4 regions of the Lysinibacillus sp. JK80 genome follow, and region 1 is predicted to be linked to each of the others. Evidence: riboswitches for the same ligand, from Rfam matches in the RefSeq annotation. Region 1 holds a riboswitch; each other region holds the start of a gene.
What was found. Region 1 has a riboswitch for thiamine pyrophosphate ahead of thiC (phosphomethylpyrimidine synthase ThiC). Riboswitches for the same ligand answer to the same signal wherever they lie in the genome.
Positions count from the first base shown of each region.

Region 1 (4,760 bases):
AGCCTGATGAAATTGGTGCAGTTGCTGTGGCCTATAATAATATGTTAGATAAAACCAATAGTGCGATTCAAACTGTACTAAATTCCGCGAGGTTATTGAACCAATCTTCTAATCAGGTAAATGAGGCATTTAATGAGGTAGTTGCTTCTAGTCAGGAGGTTTCCGTAGCTATCAACGAGATTGCACAAGGAGCTTCGAAGCAATCAGAGGATACAGAAGAAACAAATTATCGAATGATGGATTTATCAGATCAGATTGATGCTATTACGGCTCTTTCTAATGAAATGGATGAGCTATCTCATAAAACAGGTGTAACAACGGAAAAAGGATTGCATGAGGTTGAAAGTTTAAGAGAACGTAATATGGAGACAAATGAAATGAATGGGCGTATCCAGCAGCAAATGGAATCATTAGCTTCTAATATTGCCAATATTAATCAGATTATTGCTTCGATTCAAAGCATTACCGAGCAGACTAATCTGCTAGCTTTAAATGCAAGTATTGAGGCTGCACGTGCTGGTGAACATGGTAAAGGATTTGCTGTAGTTGCAGAGGAAGTTAGAAAGCTAGCAGAACAATCTAAGAATGAAACAGAAATTATTAAGAGTACAGTAGAAAGTATTCTTGAAAATTCTCAGCAGACGGTTGCTGTGATTGCATCTAATGCAGATTTAATGCAATCTCAAAATGAGTCCGTACAAAGCACGCAACTAGCATTTAAAGATAGCAGTGATTTGTCGGGTTCAATTGCAAATTCTATTAGTGATTTAATGAATAAACTATCTAGCATGTTAGAGCATAAAAATCAGGCAATCATGGCTATCCAAAGTATTTCGGCTATTTCAGAGCAAACAGCAGCCTCTGCGGAACAAGTAAGTGCTTCTGCAATGGATCAACAAGTAGAATTACAAAAAGTAGCAGAGTCTATTCAAAATATGAACGATATTTCAAACGAGCTACAAGAAGTTGTAAACCGATTTAAGCTTGCTTAAAAAGAAAGGCTGCCTTCAATATAGAGGCAGTCTTCTTTATGGTGAAAGCCGGAGAAATTGACCTAGAAGGAATTCAACACTACTATTAACACTGGAAGGGGGACATTGATATGATATATCTCGGAATGATTTTCTTTCAAATTGTTGTACCTATTTTAGTGTTACTTGTAATAGGCGCTATACTACAAAAGAAATTTCGCTTTAATTTAAAAGCATTGTCTCAGCTTATTACATATTGCTTTATGCCAGCAGCTGTTTTTGTAAATTTATATGAAACACATGTGGAATTAACTGTACTGGGAGAGGTCGGATTATTTATTGTACTCTTTATCGGTAGTCAAATGATACTCAGTCACTTTATGGCAAAAGGGTTAGGTTTAGCTAGAACAGAGGCAGCTGTCTTTAAAAATAGTGTTGTGCTCATTAACTCGGGTAATTACGGTATTCCAGTGGCTCAAATGATATTTGCCACGCAACCTATTGGAGTAGCCATTCAGGTCATGCTCGTAATCTTTCAAAATATGACTACGTATACATATGGTTTATACAATTTAATTTCTTCTACAAAGTCAGGTATGACAATCATCAAGGATTTCTTTAAAATGCCTATTATTCATGCGCTTATTATAGGTGTCGCTATGAATTATTTTGATATCGGTATTCCACAGTTTATCAAAATACCAGTAGAACATGTGGCAGATGGATTTATTGCTGTGGCTCTAATTACTTTAGGTGCGCAATTATCACAATTAGAGATGAAATCAATGTTTAATAAAACCGTCTTTATCAGCTGTTTGACGCGATTAATTATTGGACCATCTGTTGCATTGGCCATTATTTATATATTGGGATTAGATGGAGTCGTCGCACAATCACTGTTTATAGCTAGTGCTTTTCCAACATCCCGCAATAGTTCTAGTCTAGCATTGGAATATGATGTAGAATCAGCAACAGCCGCGCAAGCTGTTTTATTTTCAACCATTGTAAGCTGTATAACTGTAACCATTGTGATCTATTTTGCAGAAGTATTATTTACCTAGTAAGATAAAAAATAGCTTCCATCTCTTAGTATTATCTGCTACACTAGCATCAAACTAAATAGTATTAACTAGGGGAGTCTGATGAGTCAGGCTGAGAGGGAAACGCTACGAAGTTTCTTGACCCTTTGGACCTGATCTGGCTCATACCAGCGTGGGAAAGTTAAGAAGCTATTGCAGAGTATGCAATCAATAGACCTTTACATTCGTGGCCGGATCCAAATAATTATTTTGGATTCGGCCTTTATTTTTTGGATTGTTGGGGTGAGCTAGAATCGGTCCTTATATCAAAATAAATTTAAGGGAGAGAAGTAGCTCATGTCAGCAATTAGTGAAAAGAATATTACCATTATGTCCAGCTTTGAAGGAAGCAAAAAAGTATATGTGGAAGGATCACGCCCAGATATTCTAGTACCTATGCGAGAAATTGCATTAAGTCCGACAACAGGCAGTTTTGGAAATGAAGAAAATGCTCCTATTCGAGTATATGATACGAGTGGGCCCTATACAGATCCAGCCTACCAAGTAGATATTACGAAAGGTTTACCTGCCTTACGAAATGCATGGATTCAAGAGCGAGGGGATGTAGAAGCATATGAGGGACGCTCCATTAAACCGGAGGATAATGGCTTTCGTCATGTTGATGACCCGCGTATTCAAGAAAATGTCTTCCCTGAGTTGGCGAGAAAGCCTTTGCGTGCTAAAAAAGGTAAAAATGTGACACAGCTTCACTATGCACGAAAGGGAATTATAACGCCTGAAATGGAGTTTGTAGCGATTCGTGAAAATATGGATCCTGAATTTGTACGTTCAGAAATTGCAGCTGGGCGTGCTATAATGCCTTCTAATATTAATCACCCTGAGGCAGAGCCAATGATTATTGGGCGTAATTTTCATGTAAAGATCAATGCGAATATCGGGAATTCTGCTGTATCTTCTTCCATTGCAGAAGAAGTTGAGAAAATGACCTGGGCAACTCGATGGGGCGCAGATAATATTATGGATTTATCGACTGGTAAACATATTCATACAACTAGAGAATGGATTATTCGAAATGCGGCAGTGCCAGTGGGAACAGTGCCAATTTATCAGGCTTTAGAAAAGGTAAATGGTGTAGCAGAGGATTTAACGTGGGAGGTTTATCGTGATACTCTCATTGAACAAGCTGAGCAGGGTGTGGATTACTTCACCATTCATGCAGGTGTCCTTTTACGCTATGTACCACTAACAGCAAATCGTGTGACAGGTATTGTATCTCGAGGTGGCTCTATAATGGCACAGTGGTGTTTATATCATCATCAAGAGAATTTCCTGTATACACACTTTGAGGAAATCTGTGAAATTATGAAAGCCTATGATGTTGCTTTTTCCTTAGGTGATGGTTTACGCCCAGGCTCAATTGCAGATGCCAATGATGAGGCACAATTTGCAGAGCTTGAAACACTAGGCGAGCTAACACAGATTGCTTGGCAGCATGATGTTCAGGTAATGGTTGAGGGACCAGGTCATGTACCAATGCATTTGATTAAAGAAAACATGGACAAGCAATTAGAGGTTTGTAAGGAAGCTCCCTTCTATACATTAGGACCACTCACAACAGATATTGCTCCAGGTTATGACCACATTACATCAGCCATTGGGGCAGCCATGATTGGCTGGTTTGGTACAGCGATGCTTTGTTATGTGACACCGAAAGAGCATCTTGGTTTACCGAATCGCGAGGACGTTCGTGTGGGCGTTATCACTTATAAAATTGCTGCACATGCTGCTGATTTAGCAAAAGGTCATCCAGGTGCACAACAACGAGACGATGCACTGTCTAAAGCGCGCTTTGAGTTCCGTTGGCGTGATCAATTCAATCTGTCACTAGATCCCGAGCGTGCAGTGGAATATCATGATGAGACACTGCCAGCAGAGGGAGCAAAAACAGCACACTTTTGTTCTATGTGTGGACCTAAATTCTGTAGCATGAGAATTTCACAGGATATTCGTAATTATGCGAAAGATAAGGATTTGAATACGACTGAAGCGATCCATCAAGGTATGAAAGAAAAGGCTGAGGAGTTTAAAAAAGCAGGCAGTCAAATTTACCAATAATGAAAGAAAAGGCTTATGTCAAAAAAATAGACATAGGCCTTTTCTTAATAAAAAAACTCCATGTGAATAGTGGATTCACATGGAGTGAAAGTTGGATTTGGATATCAATAATAAAGTGGAATATTAAACGTTTGTTGGTTGTTTTACATATGGATTTGTAAGGTCCATACCTTCTAAGGAAAGACCCATCGCTTTAGCGACACCTTCACCATATGCTGGGTCAGCTAGATAGCAGTGAAGGATGTGACGGCGTTTGATGAATTCTTCAACAGAAGCCATATCGTTCGCGGTATTTTCAAATAAGCGTTGCTGCTCTTCCGAAGTCAATAGACGGAATAGTTTACCTGGTTGTTCAAAGTAATTATTATCGTCTTCACGGAAATCATGAATACCTGCATGACCATCAATACGTAATTCAGGCTCTTTATGGTCTAAATTATGCTCCCACTCACCATAGCTATTTGGTTCATAGCTTAATGTCGAACCAAGATTGCCATCAAAGCGCATTGCTCCATCTCGGTGGAAAGTACGGAATGGACATTTTGGTGCGTTGACAGGAAGCATATAGTGGTTTACACCAAGACGATAGCGTTGGGCATCCGCATATGCAAAGATACGACCTTGTAACATTTTA
Region 1 covers NZ_CP058997.1:2,849,475-2,854,234, reverse strand. The annotation lists gene HXV90_RS14355 (methyl-accepting chemotaxis protein) at 1-992, shown strand, start outside; gene HXV90_RS14350 (AEC family transporter) at 1,103-2,032, shown strand; TPP riboswitch at 2,093-2,207, shown strand; gene thiC (phosphomethylpyrimidine synthase ThiC) at 2,348-4,126, shown strand; gene HXV90_RS14340 (catalase) at 4,250-4,760, opposite strand, start outside.

Region 2 (4,760 bases), 640 kb from region 1:
TTCCTTCTATTTTATCTCGAGAAACAGCTATGATTTCCCGCACCTATATTGAGGACAATCCATTCTATCCGGCAATTTATAATGCAGCAGGATGGAACTCACTGTTTGCTAATGGTGTCCCACAAATGAATGCATATATTGTGACAACGGCAAAACAGGGGGCTACTGTTGTAGCAAAAAGTGAGAAAGAAGATCCTGTGTTAGCGCAGTGGCAATATGGTCTTGGTAAAACATTTGCCTTTACATCTGATTCAACGGGTAAATGGACAGGAGATTGGGCAAGATGGCAGAATTGGGGAGCATTTTGGCAAACACTTATTTCTCAAATGCTACCAAGCTACAATGATGTAGCCTATGATGTAAGATTGGAAGCAGATGGTTCCTTTATGATTACAGACCCTACAAATGAAGCCGCATTTTTAGATATTGTAGCGGTAAATGAAGCAGGGGAGGAGCTAGAAACACAACTTGAAACCATTTCCGCATCTCAAGTTCGAGCTGTAGTACAAGCTGAACCTGGATTAATTTTCTTCCGTATAGCAGATGAAAAGCAGGCCATTTATCAGGCAGGGCTAAGTGTTCCTTATAGTGCTGAATACGAACTACTCCCTGTAAATAACCAACTGATAGAAGAGTTAACTCAACGAACAGGAGGCACTGTTTTAAAGGAACCACAAGATGTCTTCCGTGACTTTACGACAAAAGGAGCAGATCGGCAAAATATTGCCACATGGCTACTCTTAGCAAGTATGCTTCTTTTCTTTATTGATATTACCATAAGACGTTTTGGTTGGAATTTCCTAACGAATGCGAAGAAAAAAGAGCCGCTGGTTGAGGAAAAAACTATACCAGAAGACACGAATGTAGCACAGTTGTTAAAAGGCATGAAAAAACGATCTTAAATATAGAGGAAGCAGTGCAAACTCGAATAGTTTTGCACTGCTTTTTATATTCCTTGAAATAGAGAGTTATCCCCTTTGTAAAGAGGGTAAGAATTATCTAAAAAGTAGGCTCTTTGCTCATAAAGAGAAAAAAAGCGATCCAAATTGGACTACCCCAGCTCAATGAATGCTCATAATTCAATCTCTCTCAATAAAGAGAAGAATTAAACCTCTTTACTAGCTCTGTTTTACGCAAGCTACTCGCAACCATTACACCTAAAATAGCACCGATCGTACTTGATGTTAAAAAGGCTGGTAGGAAGAAGAATGCTGCTACAGATGTTCCCATGAATAATTTTGCAAAAGGGACTGCAATAAGTGAAGCCAGAATGCCCGTTCCGATAACTTCTCCGATACCAGCTAACCACATTTTATTGCTATATTTATAGGCAAGGGCAGCACAGAACGCACCGATGATACTACCAGGGATAGCTAGTAGAGAGCCTGTTCCAGTAAGGATACGAATGATGGCAGTGACAAAGGCAACTATAACTGTTGGTACGGGTCCAAGTATAATGGCTCCTATCACATTAATAGCATGCTGAACTGGGTAAGCACGTGCGATTCCTGTTGGGATGGATACGAAAGTAGAGCCTGCAACAGCAACGGCTACTAATAAAGCCATGACTGTTAATTTACGAATTGACATAAAGTTCACTCCTTTTGGTAAAGTTCGTGAGGAAAAATAAAAAGGCCACCCCCTTTAAACAATAGGAAGCGGCCTTACGTGTATATAGTGACAACAGCAAGTAGCGCCACTTCCCTCCGCTAGTGTGAACTAGATCAGGTTCAAAGGGTCCGTATATTACCATATACGTCTCAGCCTTTTAAAGACTCCCCTAGTGGTTAAAATCATTCAATTTTGTGAATCAACAATAATGTAACATACTGCTAAAAATAGTCAATGATTTTTCAGACTATTTTGTATCGGGATGCATTAAATGAGGTGCTTTTTTCACTGTCCAGATGAGCGCAAGGAAGAAACAGGCTAATAATATGATAGAACCGAAAATATATGGGCTATTCATATTCCAGTCAAATAATAAACCTGCCAAAGCGGGTCCAATCATATTTCCGAGGCTCATATAGGCATTATTCAAGCCCGCAGCAAATCCCTGCTCTTTCTCTGCAAGCTTTGAGATGAGTGTATTAACAGCTGGACGAATTAATGTCGTTGCTGTAGAGAAAATTGTTGCTACAACTAAAATAAGGGCAAAGCCAGAAACAAATAATATTAAGAAAATAGCAACGGATGCAATAAATAAATTTACTAGTACTACTTTCATTTCACCATAACGATTGAACAGTGGTGTAATAATAAACATTTGTACTACTACTCCAAAAGCACCACCAACAACTAATATAATCGCTATATCTACAGGTGTGTAATTAAACTTTTCTGTCACAAATAATGACAATGTCGTTTGGAAATTTGCAATTCCAAACGAGAACACCAGCATAATTATGAGCATAACAAAATAAGGCATATGTATGGAACGAGCCATTTGCTTCGCCAGATTGTCTTGCTTTTGTTTCTGTTGAGCAGTGTTTGGTTTGGTAGAAGGTAATAAAAAGTAAGATAAAATAGATGCTACAATGGCTGCAGCTCCAGCTGTGAAAAATGGGAAATGTAAGCTTACCTTTGCTAAAAAGCCACCAATACCAGGTCCAATCATAAAGCCAAGAGACATAGCGGCACCCAACATCCCCATACCTTTCCCACGTTCTTCATAGGTTGTGACGTCAGCGACAAAAGCCATAATAGGAGGTGCAACAAATGCGGAACCTAGACCACCTAAAAATCGTGCTAAAAAGAGCATCCATACATCTGTAGCAAGGCCAAATCCGATTTGTGCAAGACCTGTTACGATAAGACCGAAAATAATTAAATTTTTTCGTCCGTACTGATCTGAAAGATTCCCAGCAATAGGAGAAAATACGAATTGAGCTAAGGCGAACGTTGCGATTAGCATACCTAGAACTTGTCCTGCTGCACCAAATATTTTTAAATACTCTGGCATGACAGGAATAATAATGCCAATACTCCCCATTGCGATAAACATATTAAACATTAAAATATACAAAGCCGCCTTATTGGACTTCTGCTGGGTCATCGAATGAACCCCCTTTTTGTAATCAAATATAGTACAGTCTATCATAAAGAATTATTGCTTGGCTAATAGTTAAGATTATAGTACTGGTTCTATATTTAGAATGGTTTTCCACAAAAGTTTTTATCCACGCACCTATGCATGATGAAATAATACATTTTAGTCATAAAAGTTGAGGGAAAAGAAGCTATGGGAGGATAAATTAGTAAAGCAACAACAATTGAGGGACTTCTCTTATAAAGGGAGAATTAAAAATTTGGAGAGTCTGTCTGTAATGGTATAAAGCATGGCTATAAATTGTAGCGATGTTGAGCGTTAGAAGTTATGGACTATCAAAAATACACTAATGTGAGAATCTATTAAAATTTAGATAAAATATTTTATAAATATAATAATGCAAATAGTCGATTGAAAATGTTCTTAGTTTAATAACAGTTAGATAAGCAGAGAAAAAAACTAGCGAATTGGTGTGAAAACCAATTAGCTAGTTTAACTTATCTGATACTCATTTTAAATTCTAAAAATAATTCGTTGTATTTCCCTAAATAATCAGGTCCTAAATTTTTGTAGACCTCTAATGTATCGCGTTGTTCTTCAGAAGGATAGTAGCGTTCGTCAGAAACAACTTCTTCGTCCATTAAGTCCATAGCGGCAATATTAGGAGTAGAATAGCCTACAAAATCAGCATTTTGAGCACCTGATTCAGCACTTAGCATGAAGTTAATAAAGGCGTGGGCACCATCAATATTTTTTGATGTTTTTGGGATGACCATATTATCAAACCATAAGTTTGAGCCTTCCTCAGGTACAGCAAAGTCTAACTCTTCATTTTCATACATCATATCAGCTGCTTGGCCAGACCATGTAAGGGCAACAGTTGCCTCATTATTGATCATTAACGGTGTGATTTCATCTCCAATGATCGCTTTAACGTTTGGTGCAAGTGTAATTAATTTGTCAGTAGCTTCACGAAGTTCCTGATCATCTAGTGAATTCAGAGAATAGCCAAGACTGTTTAAGCCCATCCCAATGACTTCACGCGCACCATCTACTAAAAAGACTTTTCGCTTTAAAGAAGGGTCCCATAAATCGTCCCAAGAGGAGAAGTCTAAGTCTCCAACAAGGCTCGGATTGTAGACAATACCTACTGTTCCCCAAAAATAAGGGACAGAATATTTATTGTTAGCATCGAATGGTAAATCTAAAAAGTAAGGATCAATATTTTTTAAATTAGGGATTTTCGTTTTATCTAAAGGAATTAATAATTTTTCTTCCTTCATCTTCTCAATCATATATTCAGAAGGGACAGCAATATCGTAAGCTGTTCCGCCTTGCTGAATCTTTGTCATCATAGCTTCATTGGAATCGAATGTTTCATAGATGACATGAATGCCTGTTTCTTTTTCAAATTCTTTTAACAAATCAGGATCAATATATTCTCCCCAGTTAAAGATGGTTAACGTGTCTTTTCCACTTTTACCGCCTCCCGCACTTAAGGCATCAGCCGCATAGAATAAAAGGGCTGAAACGACAAGGATGGCGATGGTAGCTTGAATTAGTGACTTCATCGATGCCCCTCCATTCTTTTACTCGTACGACTTGTCATGAAATAATAACCAACAACAACTAAAACCGTAACAAAGAATACTAATCCAGAAATTGCATTCACCGTTAGAGAAATTCCTGCGCGGGCCATTGAATAAATTTC
Region 2 covers NZ_CP058997.1:2,213,693-2,218,452, reverse strand. The annotation lists gene HXV90_RS11550 (VWA domain-containing protein) at 1-902, shown strand, start outside; gene thiW (energy coupling factor transporter S component ThiW) at 1,090-1,590, opposite strand; TPP riboswitch at 1,685-1,792, opposite strand; gene HXV90_RS11540 (MFS transporter) at 1,859-3,055, opposite strand; gene HXV90_RS11535 (ABC transporter substrate-binding protein) at 3,547-4,620, opposite strand; gene HXV90_RS11530 (ABC transporter permease) at 4,617-4,760, opposite strand, start outside.
Region 2: it holds a riboswitch for thiamine pyrophosphate, as region 1 does, so the genes downstream of both, thiW (energy coupling factor transporter S component ThiW) here and thiC (phosphomethylpyrimidine synthase ThiC) in region 1, are expected to answer to the same signal.

Region 3 (4,760 bases), 1.1 Mb from region 1:
ATCTGTCTTTTCAAACATCGCATTTGCTGCTTCAATATACTGAGGTGTTTTATCTCGATTGCGCCAATCCTCGGCTGTTAACTTCCAAGATTTATAAGGGTTTTGTTCACGTTCTTTAAAGCGTTTTAATTGCTCCTCATCTGAAACATGAAGCCAGAACTTAATAATTATGTAATCTCCAGCAGTTAAAATCTTCTCGAAATTATTAATTTCTTCATAAGCACGAGACCATTCATCCTTTGTTGCGAATCCTTCGATGCGTTCTACTAGTACGCGGCCATACCACGAGCGATCAAAAATAGCGATTTGCCCATGTTGAGGCAATTTTCTCCAAAATCGTTGTAAATAATTGTAGCGTAATTCATGAGCTTGAGGAGCAGAAATAGGATGTACAACATAACCGCGGGGATCGACACGTTCGATTAATCGTTTAATAGCGCCACCTTTACCAGCTGCATCCATTCCTTCAAATACCAAAATCAAGCCAATCTTGTTTTTTAATAAAAATTGTTGTGCGTTCAACATTTCATATTGGAGTACTTTTAATTTCTTTTTATACATCTTTTTGTCTAGTTCAACAGTTAGATCTAGATTTTTCAAATTTTGTGTCATGAAACTTCACTCCTTTTATTTGGCTATTCTTATTGTACTAAAGAAATATATGGATGCCTATCAGACATGGTAAATTGTAGGTATTAATAGTAAAACAACACGATACATTGTTGGAAATTTCCGTTATAATAAAAAAAGTGACAGTACTATACTTATTTGTCTTTTCCCTATACAATCTAACACGAAGGGAGAGGAAAACATGCCTCGGTTTATCTTGATGACAATCTCTTATCTTGTCTCAATCATCCTAACCTTTTCATCCTTTTTCGTGAACATCAACGGTCAATCTTCGCTAGAAATCGCTAATCGTTTTTCTGTTGTATTTGCACCAGTTAGTGTAAGTCATGTAATTTGGATTATCATTTATTTTTTACTCGGTTATTGGTTAGTTATGAACATGAAAAAGACAACTTTGAAACAGTCTGCGCTTTTTAGTTGCATAAATATATTACAAGCATTGACGATATATGTCTGGCACCATGAGTTATTTATTGTTTCTCTTGGCATTACATTACTCTTAGTCTTGTATTTGTTTATGTTGTATAATACGTACCCTCTTCAGGACAAATCCTTGTTTGGTCGTATTCCTTTCTCTATTTATTTAGCATGGATGACATTTATTTTTATCACAAATACAAGCTTTACGTTAACGGCTTATGGTTGGAACGGCTTTGGTCTTAGTACGCCTCTTTGGGCAGTGATTTTACTTACTTTAGGAGGAGCCATTGCGCTACATATCCGTTTCCATCACTTTGATGTTATGTATCCAAGTGTTTTTATTTGGGCTTATATTGGAATCGCCATACATAATGGTTTTGATGAGCTACTTGTCACTACAGCCGCTTTATTTTTATGCGGTGTTCTCTTTGTTGGCATTTTATTTATTAAAAAAAATCCTGCCTACCAAAAATAAATTGGTTAGCAGGATTTTTTCATTACATCCTATTCTTCGTCTAATGACGTTAAGATAATTGGTTTATCTTTTGTTACAATGACTGAATGTTCGATTTGAGCTACAAGTGATTTATCAGGCGTCACGAATGTCCAGCCATCACCTGCTTCGACGATATGCTCTGCCTTTGCTGAGATAAATGGCTCAACCGCAAGGACCATACCTTCTTTCATAATAGTAGAATCCCATGCATCGTAATAATTTAAAATATGATTTGGTTCATCATGTAAAGATTGACCTAAGCCATGACCTGTTAAATTCATAATAACAGTTAACCCATTAACATTTGCCTCGCGCTCAACAGCTTTGCCAATTTGATTTAATTTAGATCCAGCCTTTACCTTTGTCATTGCTCGATCAAAGGCACTTTTAGCAACACGGCAAAGTTTTTCTTTGTCCTCATAGCCATCACCCACAACAAATGAAATACCTGTGTCAGCAAAATAGCCATTTAAAGAGCCTGAAACATCAATATTTACGATATCTCCCTCTTGAATAACACGCTTTCCTGGAATACCATGTGCTACTTCTTCATTGACGCTAATACATGTATACCCTGGAAAATCATATTCTCCCTTTGGTCCTGAAATAGCGCCAGCCTCTGCAAACATGCGACCAGCAATTTCATCAAGCTCAAGTGTTGTAACACCTGGTTTTGTGGCAGCTTTCATTGCTTCGCGAATTTCAGCACAAATGCGTCCTATTTTTTTAAAAGCTTCAATCTCTTCTTGCGTTTTTACAATCATGTATAACGTCCCTTTCATCTAATATCTATTCTTTAATATAACATAACTTTTTATGCGTATAACGATAAACGCTTTAAATATTGTATGCTTTCCTACTTTGCAAAGTGCTAAAAGAGTTATTCACGACAAAAAAGTCCCTCCACTCATGTGAAGGGACTAGCATTAAGCTTTTCTTTGCATTAATTGGGGAGCGGCTGTGAATAAAAGAACACCAACGATAGCCGTTAAAATGGTTGCTGGTAGCATATATGTACCATTGTAGATGATGGAATAGATCCATGCATTTTGGTCACCCGCATATTCGGCAAAAAATACAGCACCAGCAATTGTATGTGCTGTGTATCGTAAGAAGCCTGCAAAAACGGTACCTATGATTATATAAAGTGCCATTTTTGTTTTGTTCATATGTTTAGCAGCGTCTAACACTGGTCCACGTACAACCGCCGCTAATCCTACAACAGTAAAAGCAACGCCATAATCTAGTAATCCTTGTAGCCAGTGCACGATATAAGAACCAAACATTGTTTGCATAACACCCACAAGTAGTCCCGTAGTAAGACCAGCTACTAAGCCCCAGCGAAATGCTATTAACATAATCGGTACCATAACAAGACTAACTGAGCCGCCTTGTGCCCATACTTTAAAGGAAACCTGATCCAGTACGAGACCTATCGCTGCAAAAATCGCAATCTCCACTAGCATTAATAGTCTTTTTTTGTCCATACATATTCTCTCCTTTGTTCCGATGTAGGATACAAGAGCAGGAATAGAAAAGCGCTGATATGTCTCTTTCTGACACCTTTTTCCTTTAAGGACGAAAAAAAGATGTCAGGACAGAGCCTCACATCGTACAAGTGTCGGTTTCTATCCACATCCCTACGCAAGCGTTAACTTACAGGTTCGAAGAGTCAAGGCATTACGTGCCCAGTCTCAGCTGACATCATCAGCTCCCCTTGTGGTCGTTACATCTGAATTTATTTGAACACTCTCATTGTACGCAAAGGATTGAAGGATTACAACCTTCCATACATCATTTTTTTGAAACTTTGCTGTTTTTCATGCGTAAATATTTAAAAAGGAGGTACAACTATGGAGAATCAAAAAATTTTAGCTGCCTTTAGTTATCTTAGTATTTTCTTCGCCCCTTTTATCGTTCCATTAATTGTATATTTCGTGACAAAAGACAGTGATGTAAAAAGCCATTCGATTCGTGCACTTGTCTCTCATTTAATACCCTTTGTTTTTGGCATTCTATTCTTTGTTGTCTTTGTTTTTTCTACATTTAGTTTAGATCCAACCTCCAGTAACAAGACAGTGATGATTATTTGGTTTGCTTCATTCGCCATCTATGCTCTCGTCTCACTCGGTATTGTGATTTGGAATATAATTCAGGCTGTTCGTGTTATCCGTTAATGTTTTATTTTTAAGTGAAACAGGTAGTAGTAATTGTAAAAGGAGCTGTTTTGGGATGAAAGTATCAAACGTTGTAAAAACTGCCGTTAAGTTAGCACCTATTGTTATTCCTATCGTAAAAAAAGTAATGGCTGCAAAAAAGGGCACAACGCCTACAACCACAACTCGAAAAAAATAAAACGAAGGCGTATTCCTTTTAGAAATACGCCTTCGTTTTATTTCACTTCAAAATGGGTTTGACTATGGCCATTTAATGTTTTTTCCACATGTAAAACTGCTGGCATCGCAGATTTCAATTCAGGTACATGCGAAATAACGCCAATCATACGACCAGAATCCTGCAAATCAATTAATGTATCGATTGCTTTATTTAGTGATTCCTCATCAAGCGAGCCAAAGCCCTCATCAATAAACATCGTTTCAATATGAATATTACCTTGGTAGCTTTGAATCACATCTGCCATCCCCAATGCAAGGCTCAACGAAGCATTAAACTTTTCGCCACCTGATAAAGTTTTGACATCTCGTAATTGATCTGTATAAGCATCATAAACATCAAGACCAAGGCCACTTTGCTTCGCATGCTTTTCTAATCTATCTGAACGTCTAAGCTCAAATTGACCGTTTGATAAATGATACAGACGTATATTTGCGGCTTCTGTAATTTGATCTAAGTAGTTAATTTGTATATAACGCTCAAAGGATAGCTTTTTCGAATTTTGTCCATTTAATAATCCATAGAGCTCCTTTACTCTTCCTGCTTCTTGTTCAAGTAAATGAAGCTCTTTCGCTATTTCTTCCACCCTTTCACTAAAGCCTTGGCATGCTTGTATAAAGCCATTCATCTGTTGCAAACGTTTAAATGCTTCCTCATAGGAAATTCGCTGCTGTTCTACTCTTGCTTCCATCGCCTCTAAATCTTGCTTCTCTTTTCCTTGAAGGTATGTAGCCCCTTCGGTAATCTGAATTTGCAACGTGTGTACTTGTAAAGCATAGTCGCTACATGCTTTTCGAAGTGCATCCAATTGTATGGTACT
Region 3 covers NZ_CP058997.1:3,946,759-3,951,518, forward strand. The annotation lists gene HXV90_RS19855 (polyphosphate kinase 2 family protein) at 1-612, opposite strand, end outside; gene HXV90_RS19860 (hypothetical protein) at 812-1,525, shown strand; gene map (type I methionyl aminopeptidase) at 1,555-2,310, opposite strand; gene thiT (energy-coupled thiamine transporter ThiT) at 2,473-3,033, opposite strand; TPP riboswitch at 3,167-3,274, opposite strand; gene HXV90_RS19875 (magnetosome magnetite crystal formation protein family) at 3,400-3,723, shown strand; gene HXV90_RS19880 (hypothetical protein) at 3,779-3,901, shown strand; gene HXV90_RS19885 (AAA family ATPase) at 3,939-4,760, opposite strand, start outside.
Region 3: it holds a riboswitch for thiamine pyrophosphate, as region 1 does, so the genes downstream of both, thiT (energy-coupled thiamine transporter ThiT) here and thiC (phosphomethylpyrimidine synthase ThiC) in region 1, are expected to answer to the same signal.

Region 4 (4,760 bases), 2.1 Mb from region 1:
CATAACCGTCGTCCAACGATGATGACATTGCCATTATTGCTAGATGCGTATATTGCCCATCAAAAAGAAGTGGTAACAAACCGTTCCATTTATGATTTACAAAAGGCAAAGGATCGTTCTCATATTGTAGATGGATTAATTAAAGCTCTTTCCATTTTAGATGAAGTCATTGCGACGATCCGTTCTTCTAATGATAAGAAGGATGCGAAGCTTAATTTACAAGCAAAGTTTGATTTTACAGAGGTACAAGCAGAGGCCATTGTAAGCCTGCAATTATATCGTTTAACGAATACGGATATTACAGAGCTACGTCAGGAACAGGACGAGTTAAATAAGCTAATTGCGAAGCTAGAGGGGATTCTACAAAGTGAAGCAAAGCTAGTGCGTGTTATTAAACAAGAGTTACTAGATATTAAGAAACGCTTTACAGAACCTCGTCGCTCGAAGATTGAGCAAGAAATTGAAGAAATCAAAATTACATTGGATGTCCTTGTGCCAAGTGAAGAGGTTGTCGTAACAGTAACGAAGGATGGTTATATTAAACGTACATCCACACGTTCTCATGCCGCTTCAAACGGGCAAGATTTTGCCATGAAGGATTCAGATTATTTATTGTATGAAGCAAATTTAAATACTCAGCACCATCTACTGCTTTTCACAAATCGAGGCAATTATATTTATCAGCCTGTTCATGAGCTGCCTGATATACGCTGGAAGGATCTCGGCCAGCATATTTCAAGTATTGTACCAACAGGGGAAGATGAATCGATTATTGCGGTTTATGGTTTCGAAACATTTGACCAGCCAAATACGTATGTCTTCACAGCCACAAAAGATGGCCAAATTAAGCGCTCACCACTCGCAGACTATGCGGTAACGCGTTATTCAAAGCCAATTAAAACGATGAATGTCAAGGCTGGTGATGCGATGATCTATGCATCATTTGTGACTGATGACGTGGAGCTGATGCTCACAACAGATACAGCCTATGCGATTCGTTTCCCAATGGAGGAACTACCTGTGACAGGTGTGAAAACAGGTGGTGTGAAAGGGATCACACTAAAAGATGGAGAAGCCTTAGTTGGCGTCAATGTATTACAGCCAGATGTTACCCACTATGTAGTGATTGTGACACAGCGTGGGGCCGTGAAGAAAATGAATGTCGCTGAAGTTGAAGTAGCAAGTCGTGCAAAACGTGGACTAAAAGTATTAACAGAGTTAAAAGCAAACCCTCACCGAATTGTGGCAGTTGTTCAAGCAACAGACGAGGAGCAGGTTGTGATTGAAACTGAAAAAGGTGTTCAAGAGATGATTGACGTACAAGCATTGTCTCGTGCGGATCGCCATTCCAATGGTTCATTTAAAGTGGATATTGCAACAGATGGAGCAATTTCTCATGTTGTAACAGCCAAAAAAGAACAGAAACCAAGCTAATAGCATGCCCAGCCTCTTAGGAGCGCTGGGCTTTAAGCTCTATTCAAAAATAGCACCTTGTCATTTAAGTGAAACTATGGGTATAATAATCATCGAAAAGTTCATAGCGAAAGAATGTAGGGGGGCTAGTAATTGCTAGCTGAGATTGTGTCCGGTAGACGCTGACCCTTTGAACCTGATTTGGCTCGTACCAGCGTAGGGAACATCTATTCAAAAAGCAAAGTTTTGAAGATTGATTGCAATACGTCTGGGAGGAATCCTAGGCGTTTTTTTATGTTTTCAAGCAACAGCTTGCCAACATTGTATACGCTTTCTTCTGGTGACAACATTCATTCATGAACACTTTCATATTACAAACTGGGAGGCTTTCGCATGAAAAAATGGTTTTTTATTTTATTGGCAGCACTATTGACATTAGTAGGCTGTAGTGACAAGGATGACAAGCAGGCTGCAGACAAGCTGAAAAAGGTGTCTGTGGTACTGGATTGGACGCCGAATACAAATCATACAGGACTATATGTTGCCAAAAAACTCGGTTATTTTGAGGAACAGGGTTTAGATGTTGATATTATTATGCCTGGTGAGGCGGGCGCAGATCAGCTTGTTGCTTCTGGAAAGGCGGATTTTGGCGTGAGCTATCAGGAAGGCATAACACAGGCACGAGTACAGGATGTGCCGCTGGTCTCCATCGCAGCAATTATACAGCATAATACATCTGGCTTTGCTTCTATTGCTTCGAAGGGCATTACATCGCCAAAGGATTTTGAAGGTAAAACCTATGGTGGTTGGGGCGCGCCATTAGAGCAAGCCGTTTTACAATCACTCATGCAAAAAGAAAAGGCAGATATTAATAAGCTAGATATCGTCAATGCAGGCGATTTAGATTTCTTCACAATGATGGAAAAAGATATTGATTTTGCTTGGATTTATTATGCATGGACAGGAATTGAAGCTGAGCTGCGTGGGGAAAAGATCAATATGCTATATCTTACAGATTATAGTGATCAATTAGATTATTATACGCCAGTTTTAGCTACAAATGAAAAAATGATACAGGACAATCCTGATGTTGTTAAAGCCTTTGTGGCAGCTGCATCGAAGGGCTATGAATACGCAATTGAAAACCCAAGTGAAGCGGCTGATATTTTAATCGAAGCAGCTCCTGATTTAGATAAAGCGTTGGTGCAAAAAAGTCAGGAATGGCTGGCCGATAAATACCAGGACGATGCCAAGCAATGGGGAGAGCAAAAGCTTTCGGTGTGGGAAAATTACGCGAAATGGATGTCTAGCAATCAAGTATTAGAGGGCGAATTTGATGCGAAAAAAGCCTTTACTAATGATTTCTTACCTAAAAAGGAGGCCAAATAAGATGGCAAATTCATTAATCAGTGTACAAATCATTCCGAAGACAGAGAAATATGAAGATGTTATACCATATGTCGATGCAGCAATTGCGGTGATCGATGCTTCTGGGGTGAAATATGAGGTACATCCATTGGAAACAACGATGGAGGGTGAGCTTTCAACATTGCTCCAAATCATTGAAAAAATGAATGAGAAGATGATTGAACTTGGTGCCATTAATGTCATTACACAAGTGAAAATTTTATATCAGCCAACGGGTATTACGATGGAGACATTAACGGGGAAATATCAGTAATGAAACGTGCATTACAGAAGGGAAGGACGATAATTTTTATCGCCTTCCTCTTGTTCATATGGGAACTAATCGTGCGGTTTGCTGAAGTTCCTCATTGGTTATTACCCGCACCAAGTAGTATTTTGTCGGAGGCCATTCAGTCGTATCAAACCTTTCTACCACATGCATTCGCTACAGTACAATTAGCTCTACTAGGTTTGGCCATTGGCATCGCTTGTGGGCTAACGGTGGCAGTAGTGTTGCATCGATTTACATTTATTCGAGAACTGTTTTATCCAATTCTTATTATGTCCCAGAATGTTCCTATTCTAGTCTTGGCACCGCTCCTTATTATTTGGTTTGGATTTGGGTTATTACCGAAGCTTATCATTATCTGTCTTGTGTGCTTTTTCCCGATTGTCATTGCAACGATGGATGGATTTAGACAAACAGCTCCAGAATTAAAGCATTATTTTGCCATGGTTGGTGCTACAAAGGCACAAACCTTTTGGAAGCTGGAATGGCCTTATGCCTATCCTGCTATTTTCTCAGGCATTAAAATTGCGGCTACATATAGTGTGATGGGGGCTGTGATTGCGGAGTGGCTTGGTGCAAAAAAGGGTATTGGTGTTTACATGACCCTAGCCCAGTCCTCCTTCCGTACAGATCGCGTATTTGTGGCAATTTTTGCGATTGTTCTCTTGAGCTTACTATTGTTTAGTGGTATTCGTTTAATTGAAAAATTCATGGTGAAGGGAAGAGGCTATCATGCTCAGCATTCAAAACATCGCTAAATCCTTCGATGCGCTCAAAGTCCTTGATCAACTTTCTTTTGATGTCAAGGATGGCGAGTTTGTGGCCATCGTTGGTCCTTCAGGCAGTGGTAAAAGCACACTTTTTCAATTAATTGGTGGTGTTTCGCCAATTGATCAAGGAGCCATTTTATTAAATGGAGAGGATATCCAACGAAAAAAAGGAACGATTGGCTATATGCCACAGCAGCCATGTCTATTACCCTGGCGTACAATAATAGAAAATGTCACGCTTGTAGAGGAATTACAACATAAATCAAATGTTGAACGTGCCAAGGAATGGTTAGAAAAGGTTGGTCTTGCCTCTTTTATCCATGCCTATCCGAACGAACTGTCTGGAGGCATGCAGCAGCGTGTGTCCTTTATTCGAGCAATGGTCAGTGATAAGCCGATTTTATGCTTAGACGAACCATTTTCTGCGTTGGATGAATTTACTCGACTGGAAATGCAAGCATGGCTTTTATCTATCTGGGAGGAGTACCGCAAATCCATTCTATTTGTTACACATAGTATTGAGGAAGCTCTCTTTTTAGCAGATCGCATACTTGTTTTAACCAAACGTCCAGCTACCGTTAAAAAGGAAATCATCGTGCCGTTTGAAAGACCTCGGAAAGAGGAAATTCGACATTCTGCAGCATTCACAGCGTTAAAGCAACAATTATTTATGTATTTACAGGAGGAAAAGGGTGATATGTATGTTGATTGATGCGCATATTCATTTGGATCAGTACACCGATGAGGAAATTCCTTCCTTATTAGAAGAAGTGAAAGCTGTAATCGCGGTTAGTATGCAACTTTCCTCTTGTGAAAGAACGTTGCGTTTATCGAATAGCTATCAGCAAGTAAAGGCTGCTTTTGGCTTTCATCCTGAACAG
Region 4 covers NZ_CP058997.1:710,919-715,678, forward strand. The annotation lists gene parC (DNA topoisomerase IV subunit A) at 1-1,434, shown strand, start outside; TPP riboswitch at 1,543-1,653, shown strand; gene HXV90_RS03720 (ABC transporter substrate-binding protein) at 1,807-2,802, shown strand; gene HXV90_RS03725 (thiamine-binding protein) at 2,804-3,094, shown strand; gene HXV90_RS03730 (ABC transporter permease) at 3,094-3,867, shown strand; gene HXV90_RS03735 (ABC transporter ATP-binding protein) at 3,842-4,591, shown strand; gene HXV90_RS03740 (TatD family hydrolase) at 4,581-4,760, shown strand, end outside.
Region 4: it holds a riboswitch for thiamine pyrophosphate, as region 1 does, so the genes downstream of both, HXV90_RS03720 (ABC transporter substrate-binding protein) here and thiC (phosphomethylpyrimidine synthase ThiC) in region 1, are expected to answer to the same signal.